2 regions of the Brucella sp. TWI432 genome follow, and region 1 is predicted to be linked to the other one. Evidence: riboswitches for the same ligand, from Rfam matches in the RefSeq annotation. Region 1 holds a riboswitch; the other holds the start of a gene.

Region 1 (10,024 bases):
CTTTAAAGACGCCGGGCGCACGATCCACATTCATGCCACCAATGCCAACGAGCGGAATATCGCCCAAAGTCGCTTTCCATTGACTGACGCGGTCCAGTCCTTGTTCATGCCATTTCATCTTTTTTAGAATGGTCGGATAGACCGGACCGAGTGCGATATAGGCAGGCCGTAGCGCTAATGCGCGATCAAGTTCTGCCTCATCATGGCTGGATACACCGAGCTTCACGCCGCTCGCGTGGATTGCATCAAGATCGGCGTCATCAAGGTCTTCCTGACCGAGATGGATGAAGTCGCAGCCTTCCTCAATAGCCAGTTTCCAGTAGTCATTAATGATGAGCTGGCAATCATAGCGGGCGCAGATGTCACGGGCTGCGCGGATTTCGGTGCGCAATTCGCTATCGCTCTTATCCTTGATGCGCAGCTGCACGAGTTTGATGCCAAGCGGCACCATGCGCTCACACCAGCTGGCGCTGTCAAAGATCGGGTAGAACGGATCAAGGGCCATTACACAAACGCCTTTCCGATAAGGGGGGTGGAGGGGGCAGCCATGTCGCGGGCTTCAATCGGATCGGCTTCATAGGCGATGCGACCAGCTTCAACGGCGAGCGCAAAGGCGCGGGCGATGGCGGCGGGATCACCCGCTTTTGCAACGGCGGTGTTGATCAGCACGGCATCAAAGCCAAGCTCCATGGCGGTTGCAGCGTGCGATGGCACACCAATCCCTGCATCCACAACCAGTGGAATATCGGGGAAATGCGCGCGCATGGTTTTCAGCGCATAAGGATTGTTGAGACCGCGACCTGAACCAATCGGCGCACCCCAAGGCATCAGCACCTTGCAGCCTGCCTCGATCAGTTTTTCCGCCACCACCAGATCGTCATTCATATAGGGAAAGACGTCAAAACCGTCGTCGCAGAGAATACGCGCTGCTTCGACCAGCCCGAATGGATCGGGTTGCAGCGTGTCGTGATCGCCGATGACTTCAAGCTTGATCCAGTTGGTGCCGAAAATTTCCCGCGCCATTTTTGCCGTGGTCACGGCCTCGCGTGCCGTATGGCACCCGGCAGTATTGGGCAGAACCGACACACCCAAATCTTTGATGAGGGTCCAGAAGTCCTGACCTGCACGCTGGTTCCCGCTCTCGCGCCGCAGCGAGACCGTCACGATTTCCGTCTTGGACGCGCGAACGCTGTCGGCAAGAATAGCGGGTGATGGATATTGCGCCGTTCCCAAGAGCAGGCGGCTATCAAATGTTTTTCCGTAAAATTCCAGCATCTTTAGCCTCCCTGCATGGGGGCGAGCACTTCAATGCGGTCGCCTTCGCGGATCAGGGTTTCTTCGCGCTCGTCGCTTGCAATGAATTCACCATTGAGCGCGGTTGCAACCACCGCTTCATCCAGTTCGATTTCTGCAAGCAAAGCGAAAAGATTGGTGCTCGTGGTCTCAAAGACCTCGCCATTCAGAACAATGGTCATGCCATTTCCTCTAAAAATTCTTGTCCTTGTTCGGCTCCGGTTGCTGCTGCAACCGCCATGCGTGCAACCGCAGGCGAGAGCAGAAAGCCGTGCCGGTAAAGCCCGTTGACATAGATTGTTTGGCCACGCTTGCGCACACGCGGCAGATTGTCGGGGAAGGCGGGGCGGGCATCGACGCCGGTTTCCAGAATTTCTGCCTCGCCAAAGGCAGGATGCAGTGCATAGGCGGCACTTAGCATTTCCAGCGTCGAGCGGACGCTGATGCCGCCGCGCTCATCGCTTTCGATCATGGTTGCGCCGATCATGTGGATGCCGTCGCCACGCGGTACGATGTAAAGCGGAATGCGCGGATGCAGCAGGCGCACAGGACGCGAAAGATTGATGTCGCGCGAGCGCACAATCAGCATTTCGCCCTTCACACCGCGCAGATCGGTAAGCTGATCGCGTGCTGCCAGACCACGTGCATCAACCGTTATATCTGTGTCGATTTTGACGTCTTTCGCATCTTGTCCGAGATGAAAGACCACGCCTTTCTTTTGCAGGTTTTCGGCAAGCTCAATCAGTGTTTCCCGTGGGCTGAGATGGCCTTCTTGCGCAAAGAAAAGCCCCTGCCGGAAACGGCCTGCAAGGTCCGGTTCCAGTGCATCAATGTGTTCTTGATCAATCGTATCAAAGGCTTGGGTGCGACGGGCAAAGCGGCGAAGCTCGGTTGCATCGCGATTATGCGATATGACCAGCGTGCCCTTGCGATGGACCGTTGAGACATGCCGTTCCCACCAGCCAATCGCCTCTTGTCCCAGTCTGACGACGGGTTCTTCCGCACTCTCGCCTTCGCACCATGGTGCCAGCATTCCGCCTGCAAACCATGAGCAGCAGTCAACACCGATTGCGGTGCTCTTGGCAATCACAGTGACAGCATGTCCCTGATCATTGAACTCGGCAGCGCAGGCAAGGCCGGCAACACCTGCGCCGATGATGGTAACGCGCATTATACCGTCTCCCATAAAGCGTGGAAGTGGTGCACGGGGCCGTGTCCGCTTCCGACCTGCAAGCTGTTTGCCGAGCGAATCGCCGCTTGCAGATAGGCGTGAGCCTCGCGCAGTGCTTGTTCCATCGAAAGACTTTTGCCAAGGCCGGCTGCAATGGCCGACGAAAGCGTGCAGCCGGTGCCGTGGGTGTTCTGTGTGTCGATACGTGGCGCTTCCAGCGTAATGGTTGGCAGGTCCTTGCGGATGAGGAGGTCAGTGCAGACATCGCCTTCGGCATGTCCGCCCTTCATGAGCACGGCCTTTGCGCCGAGCTTGAGCAGGGCGCGTCCCTGTTCTTCCGCCTCATCGTCATTGCGCGCAGTCGCACAATCGAGCAGGCAAGCAGCTTCCGGCCTGTTGGGCGTTAGAACGCTTGCAAGTGGGATCAGTTCATCGCGCAATGTCGAGATTGCGGCCTCGCTTAAAAGCCGGTCGCCGGATTTCGCGACCATCACCGGATCAAGAACCACCGGTCTGGAGAATGATGCAAGGCCCTTGGCGATGGCCAGAATGGTTTGCGGCACGGACACCATACCGATTTTGACGGAAGCCACATTGAGATCGCTGAAGACGGCATCGATTTGCGCAGCAACGATTTCAGACGGAATGTCATGGACAGCTGTGACGGCCAGTGTGTTCTGCGCTGTGATTGCGGTGATCACGCTCGCGCCATAGACGCCGAGCGCTGAAAAGCTCTTGAGATCAGCCTGAATGCCCGCGCCGCCGCTGCTGTCGGAGCCGGCAATCGTCACGCAGATAGGCACGGATGCACCACTGCTTGCTTTGGTTCGGGAGAGGCTTTGTCTTAAATCCATCATGTCGTCTCTCATTCCGAACGGAAAATTGAGACGTCATGAACTTGCTTTTGGGGCCTTGCCCCATGGAGGATATTTCCTCCTTGTTCGCGACGCGCCAAACTCCGTTCCCTACGCAGGTATTACCCGGATCAGGTTCAATGGGTTAACGCGATCAGCGTCTCTCAGCCTCTGATGAGGCACCCCAACGAATTTTGTGCTTTAGGCATAGGACGGAACGGCAGGTGGGTCAAGCAGCCTTAAGAATTGCAATCTGCAAATAAATTTATAAGCACCCCAATTTTCTATATGACTTTTTAAATAACCATGCGTTAAATCAATGCAGGGGAGAATGTCGTCCATTGCAGGCGACTTACTTTATTCCTGGAGACATCCTCTCGCGGGGAGATTGGATCAGGGCCAGTCTGATGAGGGGACAATGATGAGGAATCGGGAAGCCGGTGGGGCTCACTCGGACGCTGCTTTGGTGCGCACATCCGAAGAGGATTTTCGCATTCTCTTTACAACGCACCCGACACCTATGTGGGTGTATGATCCAAAGACATTGCGTTTTATCGTGATGAATGAAGCGGCTTACGCGCTTTATGGATACCCGGCTCACAAAATACCTGAGATGACAGTTCTGGATATTCGTCCGCAAGCCGAGCGGGACCGGATGCTGGATGCCGTGCGCAGTGGAAGTGATCTGGAGCGGCCCGAAAGCTGGCAGCACCTCAAAGCCAATGGCCAGATCATTGATGTTGTGACCTATGGGCGTGAGGTCATCTTTGAAGGCAGGCGGGCAATTCTTGCGATCGTGCAGGATATGACCGCGCTTGAGGAGGCCAACCGTCAGGCGAGCCATACCCAGTCGTTGCTTGATGGCCTTATCGACAATATGCCGCTTGGCGTCTTCATCAAGGACATGCAGGACAAAGGCCGTTACCTTCTCTACAACAAGGCTGCATCCACGATAAGCGGTTATAAAATTGAGGATGTAATTGGCTCAATTGATACGGAAATTTTCCCACGTGAGGAAGCAAAGCTTCTGACGCAGCAGGATCGTCTGGCGATGCGCCGCGAGGGTGTTTTGACCCTTGAGCGTGATATTCGTAGCGCGGACGGGACGCCACGCAGGCTGCGGATCATCAAGCGTCCAATCCCACCCGTTGATGGTGGCAGTTCACGTTATCTGATTGGGCTCATGGAAGATATTACCGAGCGCACACAGACCGCACAGCGCATGACACATATTGCCATGCACGATAGTCTGACCGACTTGCCGAACCGCGCCTATTTTTCACAATATATCGAAACTATTCTGAAAAAGGGTGAGCGCGCACCGGCATTTGCGCTGTTCTATCTTGATATCGATCACTTTAAGACCATCAATGACAGCAGGGGCCACCAGATCGGCGATTTGCTGCTCACGCAGGTGGCCGCACGCCTCAAGAGCATCACAACCTGCGAGCAGTTTTTGGCGCGTTTGGGTGATGATGAGTTTGCCATTATCTTCCGCAGCGATACGATTTCCCAGATTGCAATGTTTGCTGATTGCCTTCTTTCGTCCTTTCAGGATCCATTTGATCTTGGTGATACAATGGAATTCGTCTCTTGCAGTGTTGGCATCGCCCATGCCCCTTTGCATGGCGAGGATCCTGACGCGCTGATGCTGAGTGCTGATCTTGCGCTTTATGCCGCCAAGGCTGATGGCCGCAGGACGTTCCGTTTCTACCAGCATTCGCTGCGACTGGCCGTCGAAAAGCGCCACGCCATGACTTCCGATCTGCGGATGGCGTTGGCCGCGCAGCAGTTTGAGCTCCATTATCAGCCGATTTTTAATCTCGAATCAGGGCGTATATCCGGTTTTGAAGCTTTGCTGCGCTGGCGTCATCCATCGCTGGGCATGGTGTCGCCGGTCGAATTTATTCCGGTTGCGGAGGAAGCCGGTCTGATAGGGCCGATCGGAGACTGGGTGCTCAGGCAAGCTTGTCGCGAGGCTGCATCTTGGCCAGCCGATATCAAGGTTTCCGTCAATCTTTCTCCGGTGCAGTTCAATCAAAGCTTTCTGCTTGATTCGGTGACAGATGCTCTTGACGCTGCGGCTCTGTCTCCAGCGCGTTTGGAACTTGAAATCACGGAATCGGTGTTTCTTAAAAACAGCAAACATAACATTGAACTCTTATTCGAGTTGCGTCGTTTGGGCGTGCGGATTGCCATGGATGATTTCGGAACCGGCTATTCATCGCTGAGTTATCTGCGCTCGTTCCCGTTCGACAAGATCAAGGTGGATCGCAGTTTCGTGTCGGGTATCGAGCTTGATACCCGCGATCTTGCGATCATTCAGGCCGTGGCCACACTGGGTGCTGGCTTTCAGATTGTCACGACGGCCGAAGGCGTGGAAACCACGCAGCAACTTGAATGTTTGCGAAAACAGAATTTCGGTGAAGTACAGGGCTTTCTGATGGGGCGTCCGATGCCTGCAACTGAGGTGCCTGAATTCATTCAGACCCGCTGCGGATCGATTCTCGCTGCAATGCATCCTCAAAACGAAATGGTCGTCTGAAAATCATTTCGGTATAAGACTTGACCTTCCAACGGTTGGAAGGGTTATGTATTCATGCAACTCACGAATTCGCTCTTGATAAAAGAGCTGGAAGGGATTGCCATGAACAAGCCAGTCAAACCCGAAAACACAAGTTTCGCTATTCCCGTCGAGGGGATGAGCTGCGCCTCCTGCGTGTCTTCCGTTGAGAAGGCAGTCGCGAAAGTGCCGGGCGTCGACAAGGTGTCCGTCAACCTCGCAACCGAGCGTGCCGATGTGACCTTCAAGGCCGCGCCTGACATGCCCGCTGTCATCGATGCGATCCGCAAGGCGGGTTATGATGTGCCATCGGGAAGTGCCGATCTTGCCATTGAAGGCATGAGCTGCGCTTCCTGTGTGAGCAAGGTTGAAAAGGCATTGAATGCGGTGCCGGGCGTAACCCGTGCCAGCGTTAATCTTGCGACCGAACGCGCGCATGTTGAACTTGCGGGGCAGGTGCCACTGGGCGACCTTATCAAGGCGGTTGAAAATGCGGGCTATGAAGCCCGTTCTCTCGAAGAAGCGCTGAGCGATGCGAAGCAGGAAACGCAATCCGACAAACGCGATGCCGAAGCGTTTGATCTGAAAAAGAACGCTATCTTTGCTGCGGTTCTGACACTGCCGGTTTTCATTCTGGAAATGGGATCGCACCTTATTCCAGCGGTGCACATGCTGGTCATGGATATGATTGGAACGCAGAACAGCTGGTATTTCCAGTTTGTGCTGACCACGCTTGTGCTTTTTGGCCCGGGCATGCGCTTTTTCAAAAAAGGTATCCCAGCCCTTCTGCGCGCAGCCCCCGATATGAACTCACTGGTTGTGGTCGGCACAACTGCCGCCTGGGGCTTTTCGGTTGTTGCGACCTTCTGGCCAGATATTCTGCCTGTCGGTACGGTCAATGTTTACTTTGAAGCTGCCGCCGTCATTGTCACGCTGATCCTGATTGGTCGCTATCTGGAAGCGCGCGCCAAAGGCCGAACTTCGGCGGCAATCAGCCGTCTCGTTGGCTTGCAGGCGAAGTCAGCACGCGTCGTGCGCAATGGTGAAACAGTTGATGTGTCGCTGGAAGATGTGCGCGCTGGTGATATTGTGCAGGTGCGCCCGGGTGAGAAAGTTCCGGTTGATGGTGCGGTGATCGAAGGCTCGTCCTATGTGGATGAATCGATGATTACCGGCGAACCTGTTCCTGTTGCCAAGGACGCGGGTGCAGAAGTTGTTGGCGGCACGATCAACAAGACGGGCGCCTTCACCTTCCGCGCAACCAAGGTTGGCCGGGATATGGTCATTTCGCAGATCGTGCGGATGGTTGAGGACGCACAGGCCGACAAACTGCCCATTCAGGCCAAGGTTGATAAGGTCACGGGCTGGTTCGTGCCCGCGGTTCTGGGCGCTGCGGTTCTCACCTTCATTGCATGGCTTGTTATCGGTGGCACGGCCATGATGGGCTATGCGCTGGTCAACGCCATTGCGGTTGTTATCATCGCTTGCCCATGCGCTATGGGCCTAGCCACCCCGACTTCAATCATGGTCGGCACAGGTCGGGCCGCTGAATTTGGCGTGTTGTTCCGCCGTGGTGATGCGCTGCAAACCTTGCGCGATGCCTCGGTGATTGCGGTTGATAAGACCGGAACGCTGACACAGGGAAAGCCAGCACTCGCGCATTTTGCTGTCGTTGATGGCATTGATCAGGACGAAGCGCTGGCGCTGGTTGCAGCGGTAGAGGCACGCTCCGAACATCCGATTGCCGATGCCATTGTGGTGGCTGCAAAGGAAAAGGGCCTGAAGCTCGCCGATGTTTCTGCCTTTGAATCCGTTCCGGGTTTCGGGCTGAAAGCCACTGTATCGGGCCATGAAGTTGCCGTTGGCGCTGATCGCTATATGCACAAGCTTGGGGCTGATGTTGCAGTCTTTGCCGATGATGCAAGCCGTTTGGGGGATGAAGGCCAGACTCCGCTTTATGCGGCAATCGACGGCAAGCTGGCGGCAATCATCACTGTTGCCGATCCGATGAAGGAAACCACGCCTGCCGCGATTGCCGCCATGCATGAGCAGGGGCTGAAAGTGGCAATGATTACCGGCGATAATCGCCGCACTGCCCAGGCGATTGCCAAGCGCCTTGGCATTGACGAAGTGGTTGCGGAAGTGCTGCCCGATGGCAAGGTTGAGGCTTTGAAGCGGCTGTCGGCTGGCGGCAAGCGCATTGCTTTTGTGGGTGATGGCATCAATGATGCACCCGCACTGGCTGCTGCCGATGTGGGTATCGCAATTGGCACCGGCACAGATATTGCGATTGAAAGTGCTGATGTGGTGCTGATGTCGGGTGACTTGCGTGGCGTGGTCAACGCGATTGCCATCTCCAAAGCCACCATTCGCAACATCAGTGAAAATCTGTTTTGGGCCTTTGCCTATAACGTGGCGCTGATCCCTGTTGCAGCGGGTATTCTTTATCCGTTTACCGGCACACTTCTTTCGCCGATGTTGGCGGCAGGTGCGATGGCGCTTTCCAGCATTTTTGTTCTCAGCAATGCGCTGCGCCTCCGGGGCTTCAAGAGCCCTATGGCTTGATCCTTTACCCCTGATCGGCAACCCTCTGGGTTGCCGATAGGTCTTTGGTTCTTTTACATGGCGGCCTCTGGATTTTTCCTTTTTCCGCCTATTTGGTTGGGCAGGCAGTGTTGTGTTGCCTGCAAAGCCATTTGCTGCAACACTTCCACCAAAATCAGGAATACCTCGAATTTCTCTATCCGTGCAGCTTTAGTCAGTCGAACTGCGATGCACGGCAGGGCCATGGTCACTACTCGAAGGGGGTAATGTCTTGCTTGTTTATCTGACGGCTATTTTACTTTTATTGATAGGTCTTGGACTGGGTGCCGCAGGCATCTACCTTGTCACGCTGGGCGGCAGCTGGTTTTTCGTCATTGCTGCCATTGGCTTTCTTCTGACGGGCTTTTTCCTCCTCAAGAGAAGCGCAATTGCGCTTTGGATTTACGCGCTCGTCATTCTCGGCGCACTTGGCTGGGCCGTGTCTGAAGTCGGCTTCGACTGGTGGGGACTTGGTTCAACAGGCGGCGTTATCGTTCTGCTTGGTCTATGGTTGCTCACCCCATGGATCAGAAAACCACTCAATGGTGGCGGTTTGCCACTGACCATTGCCACACTGGCGGCTTTGGTGGTTGCCGGTTATTCAATGACGCAGGATCCGTGGAATATTTCGGGCGACCTGCCCACCGAAAAGGTGGTTTCATCACCTGATCTGGGTGGCAATGTGCCGGATGGCGAGTGGCATCAATATGGCCGTACGCCTTATGGCCAGCGTTATTCGCCCCTCACACAAATAACGCCGGAAAATGTTTCCAAGCTGCAAGTTGCCTGGCAATATCAAACCGGCGACGTGAAGCAGCCGCAGGATGTGGGCGAAACCACCTATCAGGTGACACCGCTGAAAATTGGCGATTCCCTTTACCTCTGCACGCCGCACAACTGGGCGATTGCGCTGGATGCGGCAACCGGCAAGGAAAAGTGGAAATTCGATCCCAAGGTCGGCTTCAATACGGACCGTCAGCACCAGACTTGCCGCGGTGTGAGCTACTGGAAAGATTCGACCGTAACCGCCGGTGCCAAATGTTCCGAACGCGTTTATCTGCCGACTTCGGATGCGCGCCTGATTGCGCTTGATACGCAGACGGGTGAAATTTGCACCGATTTTGCCAATGGCGGCACGCTCGATCTTGGTCAGGGCATGAAATATAATCCGGCTGGCTATTATTATTCGACCTCGCCGCCGGCAGTCGTTGGTGACAAGATTATCGTCGGCGGTGCGGTTAATGATAATTATTCGACCGAAGAACAGTCGGGCGTTATCCGCGCCTTCGATATTCGCACCGGTGATCTCTTATGGAATTGGGATTCGGGCAATCCTGATGTTACGACGCCTTTGCCGGAAGGCCAGTACTACACGACGAACTCGCCCAACAGCTGGTCAGTTTTCAGCGTCGATGAAGGGCTTGGCCTGATCTTCATTCCGCTGGGCAATCAGGTTCCTGATCAGCTTGGCATGGATCGCAGCGATCATGTTGAGAAATACTCGTCGTCTATTGTCGCCCTTGATGTGAATACGGGACAAGTCAAGTGGGTGCGCCAGAC
Region 2 (10,024 bases), on a different contig from region 1:
GCCGAAAGCATGACGGCATCCGCACCTTCAAACACAGCCGTTGCAACGTCTGACACTTCGGCACGGGTTGGCACCGGTGCGGTGATCATCGATTCAAGCATCTGCGTTGCAACCACAACCGGCTTACCGGCGCGGCGGGCTTTGCGGATCATCTGCTTCTGAATGCCCGGCACACTTTCCAGCGGCATTTCAACGCCCAGATCGCCACGGGCAACCATGATCGCGTCAGAAAGCTCAATAATCTCATCAAGACGGGTCACAGCCTGCGGCTTTTCGATCTTCGACATGAGACTGACTTTGCCGCCAGAGAATTTGCGGGCTTCGATCAAATCTTCAGGGCGCTGAATAAACGACAAGGCAACCCAGTCGATTTCTTCCTTGAGAACGGCCTCAAAATCCTTGTAATCCTTCTCGGTCAGCGCGCCGACACCCAGCGTGGTGTCTGGAAGGCTGACGCCCTTACGGTCGGAAATGCTGGTTCCGGCAACCACTTTACAGCGAATAGACTTGCCATCACAGGCTTCGGCTATCAGTTCCAGCTTGCCGTCATCGATGAGAAGACGATGGCCCGGCTCCACCGCTTCCAGAATTTCCGGATGCGGGAGATAGACACGGGTTTCATCACCCGGCTCTTGATTGTCATCGAGCGTGAAGGTCTGACCTGCTACAAGCGTGACCTTTGTGTTCTTGAACTTGCCAACGCGCAGCTTTGGCCCCTGCAGATCCGCCAGAATTCCGATAGGACGGCCAAGTTCTTTTTCGACATTTCGAATACGCTTTACGAGTGTGCGCATCGTGTCATGATCGGCATGACTCATATTGATACGAAAGACGTCTGCACCAGCTTCAAAAAGCTGACGGATAACGGCTTCTTCGCCAGACGCCGGGCCGAGTGTGGCGAGAATCTTGACCTTGCGGTTGCGCTTCATGGGTTATTCGTTCCTGTAACTGTAGAGTTTTCTAACGGTGTTTCATCCGTGAGCTGTACCATCCAGCTCGACTGTTCCCCGGTATCGTATTCCTGGAAGCCGTTGCGCTGAAAACCGCGAGCAAAACAATCCTGAACGCCCGTAATGCGGAATTCCTTTTCCGCAACGCACATATTCACTTTGCCTTCCCAGCGACCGCCGCTTTGAGAGTCCTCAGCGTAAAGATAATAATAGCGTGAAGACAAAGGCCCTTCGAGCAACGTCTTGCAGGTTGAACCGTCAATATGCCACCAGCCCTCAGTCACCCAGCCGGATTTGGCCCGATAGCCAATCGCAACACCAACAAGGTTTTGAGTTGAGTTACACACTCGAAAATCGGCCCGCGCTTCCAGAGAAGTCATACCCAGAGCACCAACAAGCACACTGGAAAATAAACCCAAAAACAATGGAAGTCGCATTCGCCGAACTCCTTCAGCCCGCAATCGCTTTTGTCTCACGCAAGGATATCCTCTTTCGGTCGCTCTCTTTTCGGCAGTTTCGCCTTTGATGTCAACGCAATCCCGGAGAGAACCAACCAGTTACAGCATTTCCAATCAAACTGCATGCGATTTCAGCACGATTTAAACGATTAGATTCGTAGCTTTGCCGCATTCTGAAAACTGCTTCGCTTTTCAATTAAGAATGATCGTTGCAATCGCGACTTTCTCATGACAGAGCTGAAACGACTTGCGATGTATGACAGAAATCCCATTCAAGAAGCCTCTCCCATGTCATGTGATCCGTCCTTCTCACCCTTCCATCAAGTTGACGGCAATCTCAGCCTCGGTCTTCTTCTGACAGCCGACCACGCCCGCCGCGACTTGCCTGTTGAATATGGTAGTCTCGGCCTCGCAAAAAACGAGTTCGAACGCCACATTGCCTATGATATCGGCGTTGAGGAGCTGACACGTCAATTGGCTGCAAGGCTTGATGCACCAGCGGTGATGGGAGGCTTTTCGCGTCTGCTGATCGATCCCAATCGCGGCGAAGACGATCCCACACTCATCATGCAATTGTCGGATGGCGCGGTGATTTCCGGCAATTACCCAATGTCGCCCGAAGAACGCAAAATCCGCCTTGACCGTTTCTATCGTCCCTATCACGATGCCGTTGCATCCATGAGTGCGCGTGTCGCGACTGAGAGCAGCAAAGCGCCCTTCATCGTTTCGATCCATTCTTTTACGCCCAACTGGCGTGGAAAGGATCGCCCATGGCATATAGGACTTTTATGGGATTCTGACCCGCGGGCAGTGATACCGCTTCTTTCCATGCTGCGTGATGAGCCGGGCCTCATCGTCGGCGACAACGAACCCTATGACGGCGCACTCAAGAACGATGCCATGTATCGCCATGCGACGGCGCGTGGCTATGCGCATGTGCTCATTGAGGTGCGGCAGGATTTGATCGCTGATAAAGCTGGAGCCATTGAATGGGCGGATCGGCTTTCGCCAATGCTGGCGAAAATCAACACAATGCCGGAAATCCATGAAATCCGGCATTTCGGCTCCCGATCTGGACCGATTGATTGAGGCTTTGCCCGTTATCCACAGCCGGAAGGCAATAAAACAGGGTTTTATGGCCCCACAGCCCCTTAATTTCGCCTGCGACTCGCAGGAAAACCATGTCCGACTTTCGGCATGTGTTTTGTTGCTGTAACGAAACACTGTTGCCCCTCATTGATCATCGAGTTGAATTGGAGACCCCCGTGAGCGACGATATTACCAGCGAAGCCCAGACGATTGCCGTTGGCCAGTTGCGCGCTTTCATCGAGCGCATTGAGCGCCTTGAAGAAGAAAAAAAGACCATCGCCGACGATATCAAGGAAGTTTACGCGGAATTGAAGGGTTCGGGGTTTGACAGCAAGGTCGTAAGGACCATTATTCGTCTGCGTAAAAAAGAAGACCATGAACGTCAGGAAGAAGAAGCCATGCTCCAGCTTTATATGGATGCACTTGGCATGGGCTGACACTGAGGGCGCAATGCGCCTGACCCGCTCTTCTTCCTGAAATCGAAGCCCTGCGAATTCTTCGGAATTCGTACATACAGGAAGGGGATAGGGTCCATGGAGTTTAGAAAACTCGGACGTACTGAACTCGAGGTTTCGCCGCTTTGTTTTGGCGGCAATGTATTTGGCTGGACGGTCGATGAAGGAACATCCTTTTCGCTTCTCGACCGTTTTGTCGATGCAGGATTTAATTTTATCGACACGGCGGATGTCTATTCCGCATGGGCGCCGGGCAATGCCGGTGGTGAATCCGAAACCATTATCGGCAACTGGCTGAAATCCCGCGGTCTGCGCCACAAGGTTGTGATCGCCACCAAAGTCGGCTCCGAAATGGGGCCGAATGAAAAAGGCCTTTCACCAAACTATATTCGCAAAGCCGTCGATGCCTCCCTCAAACGACTGCAAACAGACTATATCGATCTCTATCAATCGCATTGGGATGACCCCGAAACGCCGTTTGAAGATGTTCTTGGCACCTATCAGGAGCTGATCAAGGCGGGTAAAGTGCGCGCAATCGGTGCGTCCAACCTGACATCGGAACGCCTGACAGAATCGCTTGATGTTGCAAAGCAGCATGGCCTGCCGCGTTATGAAACCCTGCAGCCGCTTTACAATCTCTATGACCGAGCCGTTTTTGAAGATGGTCTTGAAGCGATCTGCCGCGACAATGATCTGGGCGTGATCAATTATTATTCGCTGGCTTCCGGCTTTCTGACGGGCAAATACCGCTCAAAAGATGATCTTGGTCAAAGTGCGCGCGGTCAAACGGTTGAAAAATACCTGACAGATCGCGGGTCGCGGATTATTGCAGCACTTGATCAGGTAGCCCGTGCCAATGACGCCACACCGGCACAAATCGCCATTGCCTGGCTGATTGCACGCCCCTCCGTCACAGCCCCGATTGCCAGCGCCACGCGCCTCACCCAGCTTAATGAGCTGCTCGATGCCGCACAGATCAAGCTGGATGCTGATGCGATTGCCCTGCTCGACAAAGCGAGCGCTTAGAGAGTTTTCGAGGGATAATAATTATCCCTCGATTTCCTCGCGCAACATCTCCAGCTCCAGCCATTCTTCTTCCATGGCTGCGTTTTCGTTGCGCTTCTTTTCAAGAAGATCGGCCGTTTTCGCAAACAGTGTCGGGTCTTTGGCATAAAGCTGCGGATCGGCAAGCTTGCCTTCCAGCACGCTGATTTCCTTCGCAAGCGCATCCATTTTGCCGGGTAAGGTTTCGAGCGCGAATTTCTGCTTATAGGAAAGCTTACGCTTTTCATCACGCTTGGCCTGCGGCGCTTCACTACCCTTGTTATCAGTGCCAGCGGTCGCCGTTTTGACGTTGCGTCGTGCCAGCGCTTGTTCCTTACGCTGCGCCATCATATCGGCATAGCCACCGGCATATTCGAGCCAGTTGCCATCGCCTTCCGGTGCGATTACCGACGTCACCGTGCGATCAAGGAAATCGCGGTCGTGGCTGACAAGGATAACGGTCCCCGGAAAACCGGAAACCAGTTCCTGCAACAGATCAAGCGTTTCCATGTCGAGATCGTTGGTCGGCTCGTCGAGGATCAAAAGATTGGCAGGCCGCGCCAGAACGCGCGCCAGCATCAGGCGCGCCCGCTCACCGCCGGACAGTTCGCGGATTGGCGTCCGCGCCTGTTCGGGCTGGAACAGGAAGTCTTTCATATAAGAAACGACATGACGCTGTTCGCCGTTGACCACCAGGTTTTCACCACGCCCATCAGTGAGATAATGCGCGAGCGTATCATCAAGGTTCAGGCTTTCGCGCTTCTGATCAAGCTCAGCCATTTCCAGATTAACGCCAAGACGCAACGTGCCTGAATCGGGTGCGAGTTTGCCGGTCAGCATCGACAAAAGCGTCGTCTTGCCAGCCCCATTGGGTCCGACAAGACCAATACGATCACCGCGCTGCACACGGATCGAGAAATCATGAACGAGAACACGCTCGCCATACGCCTTGTTAAGCTTCTTCGCTTCAATCACCAGCTTGCCCGATTCCTTGGAATCACTGGCCGTCAGAACAGCTGTACCCTGCGCCTTGCGATGATCGCGGAAATCGGCGCGCATGGAATGCAGCTCACCGAGGCGGCGCATATTGCGCTTGCGGCGTGCGGTCACGCCATAGCGCAGCCAATGTTCCTCGCGCGCAATCTGACGCCCAAGCTTGTGATGGTCACGCTCTTCTTCTTCAAGAACCTTGTCCCGCCATTCCTCAAAATGCCCAAAGCCCTGATCGATACGGCGGGTGATGCCGCGATCAAGCCAGACTGTCGAGCGGCTGACATTTTCCAGAAAGCGGCGGTCGTGCGAAATCAGAACAATGGCTGAGCGAATCTGGCGCAGCTCATCTTCGAGCCATTCAATGGTCGTCAGGTCGAGATGGTTGGTCGGCTCGTCAAGCAGCAGCACATCCGGCTGCGGAGCAATCACGCGGGCAAGGGCTGCGCGACGCGCTTCCCCGCCAGAAAGATGATCGGGCTTTTCCTCGCCAGTCAAGCCCAGATGTTCCAGCAGATAGGTCACGCGGTGCGGATCGTCTGTTGGTCCAAGACCTGCTTCCACATAAGCGCGGACATTGGCAAAGCCTTCAAGATCAGGCACCTGCGGCAGATAGCGGATGGTGGCACCCGGATGCTTGTAAATTTCGCCGGAGGTTGCTTCGACCATAGAAGCGGCAATTTTAAGCAGGGTGGATTTGCCGGAACCATTGCGTCCGACCAGCGCGATGCGGTCACCGTCACTCACCGAAAGGGCTGCATCTTCCAAAAGCGGCGTGCCGCCAAAGGTAAGCTTGATCTGATCGAGGCGAAGAAGCGGAGGTGCCATGGTTCTCTTTGAAAAATGCCGTTGAAATTTCTGCCCTGCTTGTCGGGGACAAAACGCATTCTGTCAAATGATAAGGCCAAAAAAGCAAACAGGCCGGGTTAACCCGGCCTGCTTTTGAATTCGAAACCGCTAAACGGTCAGCTTAGTTACAAGGTGCTTCGTAAACACGACCGTAATTGTCGCGGTAACGGCAGTACTGAACACCATTACGGGTCTGTGCTGCACCAAGAAGCGTACCGGCAACGCCACCGATCGCTGCGCCAGCCAGAGCACCACGGCCATTGCCGCCGATAGCACCGCCAGCAAGTGCACCAAGAGCTGCACCACCAACACCATAGCCGGCAGTACGCTGCTCATTCGTCGTGCATGCTGCCGTTGAGAACGCAAGCGCACCGACGATTGCAATCATGGTAAGACGTGACTTCATGAAACAATCTCCTAATAGAGTTACACCAACACCGACTTTGCGTCCCCAATTTCGGCGCAAGGCGGACAATTCCCGCTGAGGCTATTTACAATACGTTTCGCTCGTCAGCGTCAAGCGGTTTCAATTGGTAAGGTTAGCAGCCATAGTAAAGATCAGCCCCCTCATTCAAGTTGGCTACAAGTATCGCAAGTCCTGAACGCACGGAAACGCAAAGAGTTCCACGCACAATATTGGAAACCGTCCATGAAGAACCAAAAGGAAGGGTCACGTTGTCTAACGGCCACTCTGCATTTGTGATTGAAAGTCCTTCGACTTTGCAGAAATTCACGACGCTGAAAGACGTGCCATCGGGAAAATCATAAACATAGTCTCCCCTAACAACCGGCCAGGCTTCCTCGACCCCGCTTGAAAGCAGAATATCCCGCCCCTCTGCGGCCTGCGCCGTTGCCATCGTAAGATGCAGCAAGGTGTGATCCGTGCGCGGGCCACCAAATGCCCCACATAAAATGACCTTCTCAGCGCCGCGCGCAAAAGCTTCCGAAAGTGCAAGCTCGCCATCAGTCATATCTTTGGCACGTGGAAAACTCTTCTGCGGAATATGCGCATACTGCTCTTTCAACGCCTCAGAAGCGGAATCAAAGTCCCCCAGCCACAGCTCAGGTTCAACACCCAGCTCCGCTGCATGGCGTATGCCACTGTCGGCGGCAAGAACGCGCGCTCCCGCAATCTGATTTTTCAGACGATCCGTGACAACGAGATCGCCGCCAAGTAAAATGACAAATGTGCTCATAAACCGCTCATAACATGCGGAAATTCTAGCTGAAAGCCCGCATTGCGAACCCTTGCCCTTCCTGAAGCAAACATCTATTGTTGCCGTGCTCTAACGGGGTGCCATTCGTTCTTAGAATGGCTGAGAAGCCGCACACCGGCTAACCCGCTGAACCTGATCCGGTTTGTACCGGCGGAGGGATTAGATGCTGACCGATTTCCCAAGCGGCGCTCAATCTTTTCGAATAAAAGAAAGGAATGCCGTTATGCGGCTTTTATCTCTGCTTACCCTGTCGCTGAGCGCAGCTTTTGCCTTTGCGCCTGTTGCCCACGCCAAAGACAAGCTGACCATCTACACCTATGACAGCTTTGTTTCCGAGTGGGGCCCAGGCCCAAAGGTCAAGGAAAACTTCGAGAAAGAATGCGATTGCACGCTCGAATGGGTTGCATCGGCTGATGGCGTCGCCCTGCTCAATCGCCTCAAGCTTGAGGGCGGCAATACCAAAGCAGACATCGTCCTTGGCCTCGACACGAACCTGACGACCGAAGCGCGCGCCACCGGCTATTTCGCGCCGAGCGGCATTGATCTTTCCAATGTCAAAGTGCCGGGCGATTTCAAGGACGATATTTTCGTGCCTTATGACTACGGCTATTTCGCCGTTGTCTATGATTCCGAGAAGCTGCCCAATCCGCCGAAAAGCCTCAAAGAGCTGGTCGAAGGCGATCCGTCGCAAAAAATCGTCATTCAGGACCCGCGCACATCGACACCGGGCCTTGGCATTCTGCTCTGGATCAAATCGGTCTATGGCGATCAGGCAGCCGAAGCATGGGAAAAGCTGCAGAAGCGCATTCTCACGGTGACGCCGGGCTGGTCGGAAGCCTATGGCCTGTTCACCAAAGGTGAAGCACCAATGGTGCTCTCTTACACCACCTCCCCTGCCTATCACATGATTGCCGAGAAAACCGAGCGCTATAAGGCACTGGCATATCCTGAAGGCAATTACCTTCAGATCGAACTTGCTGCCCAGACAACAACAGGCGCCCAAAACCCGCTCGCACACAAATTTCTCGCTTTCATGACCGGCCCCGGCTTTCAGGATGTGATTCCCGAAACCAACTGGATGTATCCGGCAGGCAAGACTTCGCAGCCGCTTGCACCGGCTTTCGACACATTGCCGAAGCCTGAAAAGACCCTTCTGATCCCAGCCGACGCGGTTGCGAAGAACCGCAAGGCATGGGTCGATGAATGGCTTGACGCTTCAAGCAAATGATCAAAGCACCGACCAGAACCAGCGCTGCTCACACCATGCCTGCGATAAAACAACTCGCGGGCATGCTGGCGCTTGGCTTTCTTGCGGTGCTGGTCGGTGGTTCGCTTCTTGCGCTGGCATTAGAAGCCAGCGGCTTTGATACGGATGTCTATTTCGACAATTATCTGCTGCGCGTCGCCCGTTTCACACTCACGCAAGCTGCGGCATCGGCTCTGCTGTCAGTGCTGTTTGCCATTCCGGTAGCGCGGGCGCTTTATGCAGAATCAAACTTTCCGGGTCGAAGCCTGATCCTGCGCCTTTTCGCGCTGCCACTCGCCTTACCTGCCCTTGTGACGGTGCTGGGCATCACCAGCATTTACGGGCGCAACGGCTTTATTGCGCAGCTTTCGCAAGCAAGCAGCTATCCGCTCTCACCCGATATTTACGGCATCACCGGCATTTTGATCGCGCATGTGTTTTTCAATATGCCGCTGGCTGTCAGACTCATTCTCGCGACTTATGACTCAATACCCGCCGATTACTGGAAGCTTTCAGCACAACTTGGCATGGGAAGCCCGTCGCGCTTTCGCCTGATTGAATGGCCCGTCATTCGGCGCAATCTGCCCGGCATGTTCGGTCTGATCTTCATGCTCTGCGTCACAAGCTTCACAACGGTTCTCACCCTTGGCGGCGGCCCACGCGCCACAACGCTGGAAGTTGCAATTTACCAAAGCCTGCATTTCGATTTCGATCCGGCGCGCGCGGTTGCTCTCACCTTCGCACAGCTTGCGCTGACACTTTTCATTTTGCTGGCCCTGCGCATGACCGGACGCCCATCGGAAGAAGGCTTTACGCTTACACGTAACGCGAGACGCTATGCGAAGCCCTCTGTACCAGAACGCTTTTTCAATATCACAGCCATTGCGATTGGCTTCCTCTATGTCGCGCTTCCCGTCATCGGCATCGTCATTTCAGGTCTTGCCGCCGATCTGGTCGGGCTTTTGAGGGAGAAGACCGTCTGGCGAGCAATCAGCACCAGTCTGGCACTTGGATTTTCAGCAGCCCTCCTCTCTGTCATCCTCTCCCTCTCCCTGGTCATCGCACGCGGGGCCACAAAGAGCGTGCGCCTTGCCGGGCTTTTTGACACAGGCGCAAGCCTCATTCTGGTCATGCCACCCATCGTTCTGGGTGCGGGCTGGTTCATTTTGCTGCGCCATTTCACAGATCCCTTCCTGATGGCTCCGTTGATGGTGATAACAGTCAATGCCGCGATGGCCATGCCGTTTGCCGTGCGCCTGCTGCGACCTTCATGGGACACAGCGGCTGCGCGCCACAACAGGCTCTGTGCACAGCTTGGCATCACAGGCTTCAACCGGCTGAAACTGATCGACTGGCCATCCATTCAAAAACCCTTCGGAATGGCCTTTGCCTTTGCCATGGCGCTTTCGCTGGGCGATCTCGGCACCATCGCACTTTTCGGCAGCGATGCATTGTTAACGCTGCCTTATCTTCTGTTCCAGCGTATGGGCAGCTACCGCACATTCGACGCAGCAGGCCTTGCATTGATCCTCGGAATCTTATGTCTTGGCCTGATGATGATTGCAGATCGTGCTGCCTCGCGAAAGGAAACGCCGCTTCTATGAATGTCAAAGCCGACATCAGGCTTCGCGATCTATATTTCAGCTATGGCGAAACCAAAATGCATTTCGACGCGACCATACCGGGCGGCGTAATTGCGGCCATTGTCGGCCCCAGCGGCTCGGGA

What was found. A riboswitch is a leader RNA that binds a small molecule or an ion and turns the genes downstream of it on or off. The one in region 1 is predicted to bind thiamine pyrophosphate.
Region 2: another riboswitch for thiamine pyrophosphate. It lies ahead of thiB (thiamine ABC transporter substrate binding subunit); the one in region 1 lies ahead of thiD (bifunctional hydroxymethylpyrimidine kinase/phosphomethylpyrimidine kinase).

The regions. Positions count from the first base shown of each region.
Region 1 covers NZ_JBDJNL010000001.1:358,295-368,318, forward strand. Annotated here, with positions in the region: gene ABE527_RS01665 (thiamine phosphate synthase) at 1-505, opposite strand, end outside; gene ABE527_RS01670 (thiazole synthase) at 505-1,275, opposite strand; gene thiS (sulfur carrier protein ThiS) at 1,278-1,475, opposite strand; gene thiO (glycine oxidase ThiO) at 1,472-2,464, opposite strand; gene thiD (bifunctional hydroxymethylpyrimidine kinase/phosphomethylpyrimidine kinase) at 2,464-3,318, opposite strand; TPP riboswitch at 3,410-3,515, opposite strand; gene ABE527_RS01690 (putative bifunctional diguanylate cyclase/phosphodiesterase) at 3,740-5,863, shown strand; gene ABE527_RS01695 (heavy metal translocating P-type ATPase) at 5,966-8,446, shown strand; gene ABE527_RS01700 (hypothetical protein) at 8,500-8,670, opposite strand; gene ABE527_RS01705 (glucose/quinate/shikimate family membrane-bound PQQ-dependent dehydrogenase) at 8,697-10,024, shown strand, end outside.
Region 2 covers NZ_JBDJNL010000006.1:118,949-128,972, forward strand. Annotated here, with positions in the region: gene pyk (pyruvate kinase) at 1-929, opposite strand, end outside; gene ABE527_RS11350 (DUF1036 domain-containing protein) at 926-1,387, opposite strand; gene ABE527_RS11355 (N-formylglutamate amidohydrolase) at 1,697-2,497, shown strand; gene ABE527_RS11360 (DUF2312 domain-containing protein) at 2,674-2,934, shown strand; gene ABE527_RS11365 (aldo/keto reductase) at 3,031-3,978, shown strand; gene ABE527_RS11370 (ABC-F family ATP-binding cassette domain-containing protein) at 4,000-5,814, opposite strand; gene ABE527_RS11375 (YMGG-like glycine zipper-containing protein) at 5,957-6,241, opposite strand; gene ABE527_RS11380 (thiamine diphosphokinase) at 6,375-7,031, opposite strand; TPP riboswitch at 7,116-7,228, shown strand; gene thiB (thiamine ABC transporter substrate binding subunit) at 7,276-8,280, shown strand; gene thiP (thiamine/thiamine pyrophosphate ABC transporter permease) at 8,277-9,902, shown strand; gene thiQ (thiamine ABC transporter ATP-binding protein) at 9,899-10,024, shown strand, end outside.